2 regions of the Jeotgalibacillus aurantiacus genome follow, and region 1 is predicted to be linked to the other one. Evidence: riboswitches for the same ligand, from Rfam matches in the RefSeq annotation. Region 1 holds a riboswitch; the other holds the start of a gene.
The links. A riboswitch is a leader RNA that binds a small molecule or an ion and turns the genes downstream of it on or off. The one in region 1 is predicted to bind cobalamin.
Positions count from the first base shown of each region.

Region 2: linked by a shared signal. The riboswitch ahead of H7968_RS01635 (ABC transporter substrate-binding protein) and the one ahead of H7968_RS03500 (ribonucleoside-diphosphate reductase subunit alpha) in region 1 are both predicted to bind cobalamin.

Region 1 covers NZ_JACNMS010000001.1:747,904-755,536, reverse strand. Annotated here, with positions in the region: gene H7968_RS03505 (GNAT family N-acetyltransferase) at 378-908, opposite strand; cobalamin riboswitch at 1,175-1,353, shown strand; gene H7968_RS03500 (ribonucleoside-diphosphate reductase subunit alpha) at 1,504-3,756, shown strand; gene H7968_RS03495 (ribonucleotide-diphosphate reductase subunit beta) at 3,770-4,816, shown strand; gene H7968_RS03490 (flavodoxin domain-containing protein) at 4,797-5,273, shown strand; gene H7968_RS03485 (NUDIX hydrolase) at 5,328-5,945, shown strand; gene H7968_RS03480 (hypothetical protein) at 6,354-6,521, shown strand; gene H7968_RS03475 (hypothetical protein) at 6,759-7,031, shown strand; gene H7968_RS03470 (branched-chain amino acid aminotransferase) at 7,240-7,633, shown strand, end outside.
Region 2 covers NZ_JACNMS010000001.1:346,944-354,576, reverse strand. Annotated here, with positions in the region: gene H7968_RS01645 (bifunctional cystathionine gamma-lyase/homocysteine desulfhydrase) at 1-1,010, shown strand, start outside; gene H7968_RS01640 (ring-cleaving dioxygenase) at 1,505-2,479, shown strand; cobalamin riboswitch at 2,751-2,937, shown strand; gene H7968_RS01635 (ABC transporter substrate-binding protein) at 3,321-4,289, shown strand; gene H7968_RS01630 (FecCD family ABC transporter permease) at 4,273-5,301, shown strand; gene H7968_RS01625 (adenosylcobinamide amidohydrolase) at 5,304-6,767, shown strand; gene cbiB (adenosylcobinamide-phosphate synthase CbiB) at 6,769-7,633, shown strand, end outside.

The sequences.
Region 1 (7,633 bases):
CTTGACTGCGTGATGAGTATTCGAGAATCGCGTCCAATCAGGTGCAGTTAGGGAATTGAAGGAATCATCTTCAGGAGTGAGGGAATCGGGACCTTGAAAAGAAGGAATCTGGAGATTGAATGAAGGAAATCATGTAGGTGGAAGGGCTAGTGAAGGAATAAAAATCTTAAAAGAAGGAATCGATTTCCGAAAAGAAGGATAAAAAATCCAGTAAGAAGGAAAAACTGCCCGAAGTGAAGGAATCCCGGCAACTCTCCACGCCCCGACACCACCGCCACAACGCCTGTGTCCCCGGAACCGCATCACCAGCAAACCTCTAGTTACCCGCGAAGCCGATCCGGCTTATCAAACCGTCCAGGCTTCGCGACCAACAATCTTTACCTGATCCATTCCTCGCGCAGCATCCCCATGCGGATCGAATCGAAATACTGACCGTCATGAAAACGCACTTTTCTAATACGTGCTTCCATTTGCATGCCAAGCTTTTCACCGACGCGGATCATCCGGTGGTTGCCGGACCAGGTTGTGTAGCCGACACGGACGAGTGGCAGCGTGTCAAACAGGTGACCGATCCAAAGGCGCAATGCGCGCGTGCCATAGCCTTTGCCCCAATGCACTTCCCGGTAAAAGGTGATCCCCATCTCAAGCCACTTTGACGGCTCATGCTCCCAGTAGTAAGTGACAGTTCCGTACACGTCCCCATTAATCTCAATCACCATAACATCCGGGGCATTCACGTATTGTTCCTTTTTCTTTAAAAATTCCTCATAAGTTTTCCTGTGATGCGGAAAATACGGTGCATCCCAGCGTTTCCATTCAGGCGTATCGCTTGAGAAAGCACCCTCCCAAATGACAGGTAAATCATGCTCCTCAACACGTCTTAATACAAGTTCGTTATCTATTAACATCATGTAATCTCCTTATTCATGAACTGATTTCATGTGCAGGACATTACAGCAGTTCCTGCACGTTTTTACTTTGTCATAGTCCCCTTATATACGTTTTTCATCATTATCATTCCTTTCTTAGTCGATGCGTTTATCTTACCATTATTTAGCTGTAAGAAGATCTTTTTTATCCATGAAAAAATATCGATTGCGTATTTTTGCATGATTAGGTATAGTGAAGATCATACAATATATAGAATTTTTATAACTAAATAACACAATATATTGTTACTACCAGTGAAAACGGTGCCCGTTAAGGGTTAAAAGGGAATCCGGTGTGAATCCGGAGCTGTTCCCGCAACTGTAAGCACGGACGATCTGTACAAGCCACTGTCTGTTAAAGATGGGAAGGGTGCAGAAAGGAAGATGTGTGAGCCAGGAGACCTGCCGTTTTTGCCGATTGTAAGCTTCTCCGGGAATAGAGAAGATGCAGCGGGAATAACAGGACGGGGATCCGTTTCTGTTCTCATTCACGTTGATATCTGCCTCGTTCTCCAAATAGGAGAGCGGGGCTTTTTATTTTCCGGTATTACTTCACGAAAGGGATGAAGATGTGATGACAAGTACCGTAACAGAAATGGAGCACGACATCAGGAGCCTGGCAGGAGAGCATGCAGGTCAACTGCTGGAAGCATTAAAGCGATTTAGCCAACCTTCACTTGATGAGGCAATAGGAGAAGCATTAAACAGAATCACCATGGATGAGCCGGGATGGACTTACACAGCTGCAAAGCTATTTTCTTTAAAGCTTTATGCACAGGCTGCACAATCAAGAGGATATGACGCGTCGGAACGTTATGGAGATTTTTATGGCTTAATCTCTCATTTAACGACGCTTGGCATTTACGACAAAAACCTCATGCATACTTATTCTAAAGAGGAAATTGATACGCTTGGCAGCCTGATTACACCTGAAAACGATCAGCTTTTTTCCTATATCGGATTGTTTTTATTAGCTGACCGCTATTTAGCAAAAGACTATGAGGGAAGGGTATTTGAACTTCCGCAGGAACGCTTTTTGATTATTGCGATGACGCTGATGCAGAAGGAACCTGTACATAAACGCCTCGATTTGATCCGTGAGGCATACTGGGCGATGTCGAATCTTTATATGACGGTGGCGACACCCACTTTATCAAATGCCGGTAAAAGCTACGGCCAGCTGTCATCTTGTTTTATTGATACAGTAGATGATTCGCTGGACGGCATTTATCTGAATAACTGGGATTCCGCACGTTTAAGTAAGGATGGCGGGGGACTGGGTGTTTATTTTGGAAAGGTGAGGGCGCTCGGCTCCGATATTAAACGGTTTAAAGGTAATTCTTCAGGGATTGTGCCGTGGATCCGCCTGTTAAATGATACGGCGGTCAGTGTCGATCAGCTTGGACAGCGTCAGGGCGCGGTGGCCGTTTATCTCGATGTGTTCCATAAAGACTTGATGAGCTTTCTTGAACTGAAGACAAACAATGGTGATGAGCGGCGTAAAGCTCATGATTTGTTTACAGGTGTCTGCATTCCGGATCTGTTTATGGAAAAGCTGCTCGAAAAGGATGAAGCGGGACGCAGTGTTGGTGAATGGCACCTGTTCTGTCCCCATCAGGTAAAGCAGGTGATGGGATGGAGGGACGAAAATGGACAGCCGCTTGGCCTGGAGGATTTTTATGATGAAGCAGACCACCGCTATTTTAAAGAAAAATATGAAGAGGCTGTACAGCATCCACTTCTTCCGAGAAAAACAGTCCGCGCGATGGATCTGATGGCAAAAATCATGATTGCCCAGCTGGAAACCGGAACGCCCTATTTGTTTTACAGAGATGAAGTGAATCGCCAGAATCCGAATAAGCACGTAAATGGCATTGGCAGGACATCGATTTACTGCAGCAATCTCTGCACAGAAATCGCACAGAATATGTCGCCAACCACAATTACAAAAGAATTTACAGACGAGGAAGGCAACATCGTGATTGTGAGAAAGCCGGGTGACTTTGTTGTATGCAACCTGTCATCTGTCAATCTGCCGCGTGCTGTAGAGGCGGATGTTCTTGAAAGGCTCATTCCGATCCAGCTGCGTATGCTTGATAATGTCATTGATCTGAACACGATTTCAGTTAAGCAGGCTACTCAGACGAACAAAAAATACCGCGCAGTCGGTCTGGGCACGTTCGGCTGGCATCACCTGCTGGCGAAAAAGGGGATTTACTGGGAGTCTGATGCGGCTGTAGTATACGCTGACAAACTTTACGAAGAGATCGCCTATTTAACGATCCGTGCATCAGCTGATTTGGCGGAAGAAAAAGGAGCTTATCATGCGTTTAAAGGTTCTGAATGGGAGACAGGCGCGTATTTCGAGCGTAGAGGTTATCAAAGTGAGCGCTGGAGAGCACTTCGTGAAAAATCGGCCAAAGGTCTACGGAACGGCTGGATGATGGCGGTCGCACCGAATTCCTCTACGGCTAAAATCGGTGGCTCGACGGACGGGATTGACCCGCTTTACGCTGTTGAATATGCAGAGGAAAAGAAGAACTTTAAATTCACCGTTACCGCACCGGACCTGAATCACAAAACGTATGAGTATTACAGAAAAGCCCGTCATCACCTGAATCAGCATGACAGCATCCGTCAAAATGCAGCGAGACAGCGTCATGTCGATCAGGGTATCAGCTTTAATATATACGTTCGTCATGACATCAAAGCCAAAGAGCTGCTGGATCTTCATATTGACGCATGGAAGAGTAAATTGAAAACAACCTATTATGTCCGAAGTACATCACAGACAGAAATCGAAGCCTGCGAGGTTTGCGAAAGCTAAAGGAGGAATCACCATGGCCATCACTGCACCCTTACAAAAATCAAAGCTGTTAAATCCGGATGCCCCGAGCCGTGCGACAAAGCTCATTAACGGGGAGGCGTCCGGTTTATTAAACTGGAATGATATCGCGTATCCACAAATGTATGAGCTGTATCAGACACTGCTTGCGAACTTCTGGAAGGCACAGGAGATCAACATGCAGGATGATATTAAGCAGTGGGACAGCCTGAGCGGAATTGAGCAGGATGTCTTCCTCCGGATCAATACACAGCTCGCTTCACTCGATAGTCTGCAGACCCCTGCGATGACAGGTGTGATGGATTATGTAACAGACCCGAGCTTTAAGGCGATTCTTGCTGTCGTAGCACAACAGGAAGCTGTTCATAATGAATCGTATTCGTATCTGCTGAGCTCACTCGTATCAACAGACGAGCAAATCAGACGATTCGAACAGGCGAAAAAGGATCCGATTGTTCAAAAGAGAAATCAGCTGATTCTTGATGCCTATGAGCAATTCAGAAGCAACCCGACGCCCGAAACACTGTTTCATCTCGGTGTTCATTCGATTGCGCTTGAAGGCATCTACTTTTATGCAGGCTTTGCGTTTTTCTATCACCTTGCCCGCCAGCAGAAGATGCTGAAAACGAGTACAATGATCAGCTATATTCAGCGCGATGAAATGCAGCACGCCTACTTCATGGGGCAGTTTCTCCGCATTTTACTCAAGGAAGAGCCGGAATTAAATCAGGTGGATCAGCTCGAAAAGGTGTACGATACGCTTCATCAGGCAGCTGAGCTTGAGATTGAGTGGGCGGGCTACATTTTAAAGGACATTCCTGAAATTGATCAGCAGGAGTTCAGTGATTATGTAAAGTATTTAACGAATAAGCGCCTGCGCCAGATCGGTTTGAAAAATCTTTATCCGGAAAACGATAATCCAATGCCGTGGATCCGTGTATTTGACGATCAGATGATGAACGAGACGAAATCCGATTTCTTCGAACAAAAGTCAAGGACGTATACAAAGGTGTCCCAGTCCAATGGCTTTGATGAGCTCTGAACGGATCACAATCGTCTATGCATCTTCTACAGGAAATACAGAAGCGCTCGTTGAGATGATGAAAGAGGAGTTAAGTGCAGCGTTTCAAAGCATCACGGTGCTTGCTTCAGAGAACTTTTCACAAGCTGCACTTTCTGTGACGGATGTGCTCATCGTTGCAACGTATTCCTGGGGAAATGGGGAGATTCCGAGAAGAATGGAGAACGTTTATTGCTTGATCGAAGAACATGCTTCCGAGGGGCTCATGACCGTGGCAGCAGGCACAGGAGACCGTCATTACCCACGCTATTGCGGAGCCGTGGATCAGTTTAGAGATATGCTGTTTGACAAAACCACACTGGTCGCAACATTAAAAGTAGAGCTTTTACCTCAAAGATCAGACCGCAAAAAATGCAAGCAGCTCAATCAACTTCTGCGTCAGCGCGTAAAAAACATTCCGTGTTCTTCTGAGGCGTAAACAAAGCGGTTGTTCTGATATAGTTAAGAAAACAACGCTGACGGGGTTGATGGTATGAATGAACGGGAATTAACGGAGCGCCTTGTTGCGCATGAACCATTTATTTTAGGAGAGGAGGCAGTTCGTAATTATTCGATTCTGCTTCCTTTCGTGGAGAAAAACGGGGAATTGCATCTGCTGTTTGAGGTGCGCTCTCTGACCATGAGACGTCAGCCTGGGGAAATCTGTTTTCCGGGAGGACGGATCGATCAGGATGATGACAGTGCAAAGGAGGCGGCGGTAAGGGAAGCAGAAGAAGAACTCGGCATCAGCCGAAACTCGATTAAGCGCGTCCATTCCTTCGGTAAACTGGTATCACCATTCGGGATGACGATCAGCACGTATGTAGGGTTTTTAGATGATGATCATGAGCTCAAGCCGAACCCTGCAGAGGTGGAGGAAGTGTTTACCGTACCGCTGTCCTTTTTTATAGAGACACCACCGGATGAGCATACGATTAATGTTGAGGTAAAGCCGGAAGAGAATTTTCCTTTCGATCTGATTGCCAACGGGCGCGAGTATAAGTGGCAAACACGGCAGTATAAAGAATACTTTTACCATTATGAAGGCCGTGTGATCTGGGGATTGACTGCGCGGGTGCTGAGGGAGTTTATTGAGAAGATGATGAGGTGAGGGAGCGGTTGAAAGCCGCTTCCTTTTTTTTTGAAAGACGGGTCGGACTCATCCTACGCTTTCCGTGGCCGGGCGGTGAACCCGCTTGTGCTTCGCACAGTCGGTTTCACCTGTCCCTTTCCGCCACAGGAGTCTTCGGATGAGTCCGACCCTGTGTAGAATTCAAATCCTCTTTCTTATGAAACGAGATGGAAAAACCGATCCATGAAACATCTTCCGCTTCTTGGTTGTATTGTGAACATGTCCCTTTCCTCCATAGAGAGTCTTTGAAATGACCAGACATTCTGGATGTAAAAGCGATTGAGTGTATATTTTAATAACTACTTTTCGATCAAGTATATGGGCTTCCTTTTTCAAAGGGTATCGCGTATGATAAAGGAAATTGTTTCCTTTTAAGGGGGAGTTCGTATGTGGATTTTTGTTGGGACCATTGCTTTTATTTTCGCGCTTGGGTTTTACTCGGACAGGAAGCGTAAAAAACGCAGTCAGCACGCCTATTCAAGTGATGACTCCCGACCTTATCACGCTGAAGGAACACACACATCATCTAGTGTGGAAAACTCGACGCACTCATAAAAGGGCAGTTGTGCATGTTAAAGGCTGTTCGATTTTCGCAGGTAAACCATATAAATAGGGTATGAACCAAAATTTACAGCATCCAAAAGCGATTCGACAATACACTTGTCATCGTATGTTTTTGGGTGCTTTTTTATTTGAATTTGAGATGTGAGATTAACTTTTTTCAAGTGTAATCAAGGATAAATAAGGGTTGGTGTTGAATGATAGTTTTAATCAATTGAAGGAGTGAATGGTATGTATTTATTTCTAATCATTATTTTGTTAATCATCAGTATTGCTTGCTTTTGGGAAAGTAAAGCAGATCGGAAAGGATTGAGAGTTACGCTAAGTGTTACTTTGGCTTTCATGCTGACACTTTTTATGGAAAGTACTGCTCATAGTCTGGTAGAAACACAAATGATGGAAGGGCCCATTCTCCTCACACTGTATTTTCTTTTACCAGTGGTTTCTTTTGCTGCATTTCAAATTTTATTTTATGACATTAGATTGGTGGGGAAAGAGAAGTAATTTCTGTGTGCTGTCTTAGACATTTGGATTGCGATTTTAAGTTTTCTCCACAGTATCTGGACTATTTACGTTCACCTGGCTGTCTATTACTCTAAATAACGCCCGATTTCTCCAACATTCTGAATTTTTTCACTTTAGTCCTTTTCATCACTAAATTTTCTATGTAGAATAAGGCAAATAAAAGATGATGGAAAAGGAGTTTTGATCAATGAGCACACAGACTTTGGAGATTGTAAAATGTCAGCAGCGAAAAGAAAAGCCCTCAACGGATCAGATCCCTTTTGGCACCACATTTACGGATCATATGTTTTTAATGGAATATGAGGAAGGCAGGGGCTGGCACGATGCGCGGATTATTCCATACGCACCGCTTACCCTCGATCCAGCCGCCATGATTTTTCATTATGGACAAACCATTTTTGAAGGATTGAAGGCTTACCGGACACCTGAAGGAAAGGTTCTTCTATTCCGCCCTGAAAAAAATCTGGAGCGGCTTAATAGGTCGGGTGAGCGACTAAGTATTCCGCCAATTGATGAAGAGCAGGTGCTTGAGTATTTGAAAACCCTGATTGACCTTGAGCAGGACTGGGTGCCGGACACGC
Region 2 (7,633 bases), 400 kb from region 1:
AATATTCCCGTACAGGCAACCCGACCCGTCACGCACTTGAAGAACTAATCAAGGATCTTGAAAACGGCTATGCAGGATTTGCATTCGGCTCAGGAATGGCTGCGATCAGCTCTGTCATGATGCTATTTGATTCAGGCTCACACGTTGTGTTAACAGACGACGTTTACGGCGGAACATACCGCGTTATGACCAAAGTGCTGAACCGAATGGGCATTGACTCGACGTTTGTTGATACGAGCAACCCTGAGAATGTAAAAAATGCAATTCAGGAAAATACAAAAGCAGTATTTATCGAAACACCTACAAACCCGCTGTTAAAGGTAACGGATATCGCAGCTGTTTCAGCAGTGGCAAAAGAGCACGGTCTGCTGACCATTGTAGATAATACTTTTACAACACCATACTGGCAGACGCCGATTGACCACGGTGCAGATATTGTGCTTCACAGCGCAACAAAATATCTTGGCGGACACAGTGATGTGGTAGCAGGATTAGTTGTGGTAAATTCGCTTGAGCTTGCTGAGCGCGTGCACTTTGTACAAAACTCAGTTGGTGCGATCCTCGGACCACAGGATTCATGGCTATTGATCCGCGGAATTAAGACACTTGGACTTCGTATGGAAGAGCATGAAGTGAATGCGAAAGAAATCGTTTCGTTCCTTGAACGTCACGAAGGTGTATCAACGATTCATTATCCGGGAATCAAATCACATCCGGGCCATGAGACAGCAGCAAAACAGTCACGCGGCTTCGGTGGGATGATCTCATTTGACGTAGGCAGTGGTGAAAAAGCAGCGCGTGTGCTTGAAAAAGTAAAATACTTCACGCTTGCTGAAAGTCTTGGGGCAGTAGAGAGTCTCATCTCTGTACCTGCACGCATGACACATGCATCCATCCCCGCAGAACGCCGCGCAGAGCTTGGCATTACAGATGGGCTCGTACGTATTTCAGTAGGAATTGAAGATATAGAAGACCTTCTGGCTGACCTGGAGCAGGCATTGGAAGATTAATAAAGAGAGTCGGGGCCTGGTGCTCCGGCTTTTTGTGTGTTGAGTTTAGGTGGAGCTTGGGAGAATGGTAGGAGCGGTGGGATTGATTCCATCACTTCCGTTGGTTATTCATTCGTTTCAAAAATTAATTCAATGGTTCCATTTTGGAATTCCTTCTTTTGAAAAAATCACTCCATCAATCACCTCTTAATCGCCAAAGATTCCTTCAATAGGGCATGCAGATTCCCTCACTCCAGACTTTAATTCAATCACTCCAGTATATATTTCCGTCACTCCATTAAACCCCTGTTTGCCGCGAATTCTGTCCTGTCACAACCAATTCGTACGTCTCCGCGTCATCCTGATGCTGCATTAAAAAAGCCCATAAACCTTACTATAGCAATGCTCAACGTAAAATATCTCGAATTCGAGATATTATCATTGCTAATCCGATCCAGATGATTTACAATGAAAATAAGAAATATCTCAGTTTCGAGATAAAAGGAGTGGACGACATGAATGTAACAGGAATTCATCACGTTTCAGCGATCACCGGATCTGCTGAAAAGAACCATCACTTTTTCACAAATGTATTAGGTATGCGCCTTGTAAAGCGCACTGTTAATCAGGATGATACATCTTCTTACCACTTATTTTATGCGGATGCAGTAGGCAGTCCTGGGACGGATATGACGTATTTTGATATCCCAATGGCGAGCCGCACGTATCCAGGTGTTTCAAGCATTTCAAACACCGCCTTCCGCGTACCGACAACGGACTCTCTTCATTACTGGAAAAATCGTTTTGAGGAGCTTCACGTTAAGCATGATGAGATTGAAAAGCGTGCAGGGCGCGATACGCTTTATTTTGAAGATGAGGAAGGCTCCCGCCTGATGCTTGTCGCTGATAACGGGGAACAAGGTGTGGCAGCGGGAGTACCATGGACAGGTGCTGGCATTCCGGAAGAGCACGCCATTGTCGGGCTTGGGCCGGTTACGCTGACAGTCCGCAAATCGCAGAAAACGATTGATGTGTTAGAGAAAGTGCTCGGCTTTAAAAAGGTAGGGGAATATCCAAACCGCACAGGTGCAGAGCTTCCGGCTATTCAGGTCATGTCTGTTGCTGAAGGTGGTACGGGGGCAGAGGTCCACATTGAAGAGCGTCCGGATCTTCCGCCAGAGCGCCCGGGTCGCGGCAGTGTGCACCACGTGGCATTCCGCATTCCGACTTATGAAGAATATGAGAAGTGGGATGAGCGCATCCGCAGCTTCAACCTTGTAACGTCAGGCGAAGTGGATCGCTATTACTTCCGCAGCATTTACTTCCGTGAACCAAACGGTATTCTGTTTGAGCTTGCAACCGACGAGCCGGGCTTTGCAACAGACGAGGATATGGAGCATCTTGGTGAAGGACTTGCACTGCCACCATTCCTTGAGCCACGCCGCGAACAAATCGAAGCCCGTCTTCGCCCGCTTGAAATTAAACAATAATTTATACGCTAAATGGAGCCTGACTCCGTTTAGCGTTTTTTCTTTCCGCAAAAGTGACAGCTTTTGCGGAGAGAGTGGTTAAATAAGTGGAGAAAGTGGTTGAATCATTGAAAAAAGTGGTTAAATCATCCGAAAGAGTGGTCAAATAACCTAAAAGAGTGGTCGAATAACCCTAAAAAGTGGTCAAATCCCCCCGCCCGCCCTTCCTCTCCCAAAAACTTCTTGCAATCTCACAATCCTTCAATGCTATAATAGGTCTTGGAAAAACATTTCGATATGGACGGATAAAGGTGCTGATCATCAATGATCAGTTAAAAGGGAAGCTGGTGCAACTCCAGCGCGGTCCCGCCACTGTAAATGACTGCGATTTGCCAATACCACTGTAGCCTAGACGCTATGGGAAGGGGCAAAGTGCAATAGTCATGAGCCAGGAGACCTGCCTTGATTCCATTACACCATGTATACCTACGAGGATAGGTTGGTGTTGCGGCTCCCGTTTGACTCCTTTGCAGCAAACGGCATTTCCTGCAACCCTGCATCTCCTGGTGAGATGTTTTTTTATTTTCTTTGAAATCCGCTCCTGTTTGATTTGTGCTTAGTCAAGAATCAGCTTCTGCGGTAAACAGAGAAATACTTCTGGATAATTGTAGCAGTGACTCAAATCATTAGTGCCGGAAATCTGCGAGACTCCTGCGGGAGTGGGCAGGCTGGTGAGACTCTGAAAAGCCGGAGGCTTGAAGAGGCTCACCGCCTCCCCCGCGGAAAGCGAGTGGATTTCCGGCACGGTTCTTAGATAAACTGCTGAGTTGTCCGTACATAAAAAGATTCGGGGGAAAAAGCAATGAAGAAATGGTTCAGTATTTTACTCGCAGCAGGACTTTTAGCCGCCTGCTCACAGGAAACACAAGACGAAACACAGCCTGAGACAAATGAAGAACCTCAGGAAGAAACGGCAGGAGAGGAATCAGCATTCCCTGTCACGGTGACAGACGCAACCGGTGAAGACATCACCATTGAAGAACAGCCGGACGCGATCGTATCCATGATCCCAAGTAACACAGAAATCGCCTTTGCACTTGGTTTAGATGAAGAAATTGTCGGCGTGTCCGATTACGATAATTATCCGGAAGCAGCGCTTGAAGTGGAGAAAATCGGCGGTCTTGAATTTAATGTAGAGAAGATCATTTCACTGCAGCCGGACGTAGTGTTAGCGCACGATTCAAATGCAGGAGCGGCAGAAGGACTCCAGCAGATTAAGGATGCAGGCATTCCGGTTGTGGTGATTGAAAACGCAACGGATTTTGAGCAGGTGTATGACACGATTGAAATGATTGGTCAGGTTACTGGAACGACGGACGAAGCTGAGCAGATTGTGGCTGATATGCAGGCAGGTTTTGACGAAATTGCTGAAAAGGCATCAGCGATTTCTGAAGAAGACCGCAAGCAGGTGCTGGTTGATGTATCAGGTCTGCCTGAGGTTTATGTAGCAGGTAACAACACGTTTATGCAGGAAATGCTCGATCTGATTAATGCGGATAATGTGGCAGCTGATCAGGAAGGGTTTGTGATGCTGTCTGAAGAGGAAATTGTCAGCCGAAATCCTGAAACAGTTGTGTTAACATATGGTGAATTTGTTGAGGATCCGATTGGTCAATGGATGGGTCACGGAGGTTTCAGTGAAGTAGCTGCTGTGCAAAATGAGGATCTTCATGTTGTGCCATCTGATCCGGTGAACCGTTCAGGCCCAAGATTAGTTGAAGGAACGCAGGCGCTTGCAGAAGCGATTTACCCTGATGTTTTCGCAGAGTAAGATCGCGCTCGGCTACATCCTGTCAATCGTTCTTCTGATAGTCGCCTTTACCCTTGCGATTACAGTCGGGTCTGTCCAGGTCCCTTTTAATGAAATGTTCAGGATTTTTGCAGGTGCTGGCGATCGGGGGAGCCTGGATCCGATGTTCAGCTCGATTGTGCTGGATATCCGATTTCCACGTGTGGTGCTGGCGGGACTTGTTGGCGCGTCCCTTGCGATTGCGGGGGCATCATTTCAGGGACTGCTCAAAAATCCATTGGCTGATCCTTATACGCTTGGGGTTTCCTCAGGCGCATCAGTCGGAGCGGTAGCCGTCATTTTCCTCGGGATCACGATTCCGGGTTTAGGCGGCTTTACCCTGCCGGTTGTCAGTGTTGCCGCAGCACTTTTAACCCTTATTGCAGTGCTCGGATTTGCCCGGTTTGTCGAGAAATCGATGAAAATGGAGACGATCATTCTGACCGGCATTATTTTCAGCTCGTTTCTCGGCTCGATTTTATCACTCATGATCGCATTGACAGGTGACGAACTGCGGCAGATTATTACGTGGCTCCTTGGCAGCGTATCGATGAGGGGCTGGGACTATATCCAATTGATTGCGCCATTTTTTATCATCGGCTCCCTTTTACTTATGTGGAATGCCCGTGAGTTAAATGCGATGGCGTTTGGTGAGGACCGGGCCCATCATTTAGGCGTCAATGTACAGGTTAGAAAGTATGTAGTGCTGGCGTCAGGGTCGATTTTAACCGGGGCAGCCGTTGCGGTATCCGGAACGATCGGCTTTGTCGGACTCGTGGTCCCGCATATGGTGCGGATGGCAGCCGGCTCGGATCACCGTCATGTGCTGCCGTTATCCATTTTAAATGGGGCCAGTCTTTTGATCTTATGTGATTTGATCGCGAGAACGGTTGTGGCACCGACAGAGCTGCCGATCGGCGTGATTACAGCACTGCTTGGTGCTCCGGTATTTGGACTGATTTTACTGCAAAAACGCAAAGAAAGAAGAGGATAGCCATGCTGAAGGCAACAGGAGTAAGCGGAGGATACGGAGAGCACGACGTGGTGAAAAACGTTTCTTTTGAGCTGCAAAAACAGGAGATACTCGGTATTCTCGGTCCAAATGGAAGCGGGAAAACAACCCTGATGAAAATGATCAGCGGTCTTCTCCCTTGCAGAGAAGGGTCCGTACACTATAAGGAAAAACCGCTGAGCGCTTATTCTGCCAAGCAGCTGGCTCGGGAAGTGGCGGTTCTTCCGCAGCTGCATCAGCATGCTTTTGATTATACTGTGAGAGAAACGGTCGCGATGGGGCGCTATCCGCATCAAAAAGGGATGTTTGCTCCTTGGACCGAGCATGATGAAAAAGCAGTCATGGATGCGATGAAGCAGACCGGTGTGGAAGGTTTCGAGCATCAGTCCATTCAGGATCTCTCAGGTGGCGAGCGTCAGCGCGTATTTTTAGCGCAGGCACTGGCACAGGAACCTAAGCTGCTATTGCTTGATGAGCCGACAAATCATCTGGATCTGTCGTATCAAAAGCAGCTATTGGATCTATTAAAAGAATGGACGGAAACGCATGAATTAACTGTGATCTCCATCTTTCATGATCTGAATATTGCCTCCCTTTACTGCGACCGTCTGCTGCTGTTGCATCACGGAGAAACGGTGCAGCTGGCGGAGCCGGGGGATGTGATGAACAAGGAAACGGTCGAGCGTGTGTATCATGCGCGCGTTCATACGCAGTCTCATCCTGAGCTGCCAAAGCCTCAGGTGACACTGCTGCCGAATCATGGTTTTGACAACGCAGGCCTGATCACGAAGGACTTGTTTCACATTACGCAGGATCATGTCTATGTAAAAGCACCACAGTCACTGAAAACACTGTCTTCAGCAGTGATCGGAGCAGGACTTGGCTGGTATCACCATTTTGTAAACCGGCATGTGCCGATGGATTATGAATGTGATGACAGCTATGAGGATATGGTTCGCTATGCCGGACGACATGGCTGGAACCCTGCTGATACAGTCGGCATGATGACCGCAGTGAAAGTGGAGGATGTCGTCATTCGGGAATATGAAGACAACGGGCTGTCTGTTGTGATTGCTGTCACAGCTGGAGTCGGCAATGCGGTCGACGTGTCTCTATCGTATGAGCGGGAGCGCCAGGCAACGATTGGAACGATTAACAGCTGGATTTTCATTAATGGCAAGCTGTCTGATGAAGCGTTTATCCAGGCGATGATGACCGCCACCGAAGCGAAGGTAAAAGCGCTGCAAAATGCCGATGTGACGGATCCGCTGACTGGGACACTTGCGACCGGAACCTCCACTGACAGCGCGCTAGTAGCGGCAACGCAGACGGGACCTTTTGTTCAGTATGCAGGTTCCATTACAACGCTTGGAAAAATGATCGGTAAAGGTATCGTGGAATGCACGTCAGAAGCGATCCACATTTACCGTGAACGAAAGAGTCGATAATATGATCGTACATGCAGCAGCCTTAACCGTTGCGCTGTTTCTCGATCGTCTAGTGGGAGATCCGCCCGCCTGGCCACATCCGGTCAGGTGGATCGGATCTTTCATTATATGGCTCGAAAAACGGTTCAATAAAAATAAAAAATCAGGTGGCGTCATTGCGCTATTGATTGTACTGGCAGTCACTTTGCTGATCACCTTCAGTCTCGTTGTGATGGCCTGGAAGATTCACTGGAGTACGGGGTTTCTCGTCGAAGTGATCCTCATGACCTCAGCTCTGGCCTCTAAAAGCTTAGGTGATGCAGCCAAAGAGGTGGAGGAGCCTCTTTTAAATGGTGATCTGACTGAAGCCCGAACAAAACTTTCCTGGATTGTCGGGCGCGACACTGCGAATTTAGATGAAGGTGAAATCGCCAGAGGCGCGATCGAAACGGTAGCTGAAAATACGAGTGATGGTGTAACGGCGCCAATATTTTGGGGACTATTGTTCGGTGCACCCGGGATCTGGATGTATAAAGCGATTAATACGGGTGATTCAATCGTGGGGTACAAAAACGAGCGCTACCGGGAATACGGCTGGGCGAGTGCGCGGCTGGATGATCTGGCGAACTGGATTCCGGCGAGGGTCACAGGAGTAATGATGATGTTAGTGAAAAGACCTGTAGCGGGAACAACCATTGATTTATTGAAGCAGCTGCCTGTAGAAGCGAAAAAACACCCGAGTCCGAATAGCGGCTGGGGAGAAGCAGCTACGGCATTACTTTTACATATTAAGCTTGGCGGAACGAATACGTATCAGGGCGTGATTTCCGAGAGACCGGTGATTGGTCAGGGGTCAACGCCGCTGAACGTCAGGGATATTGGACAAT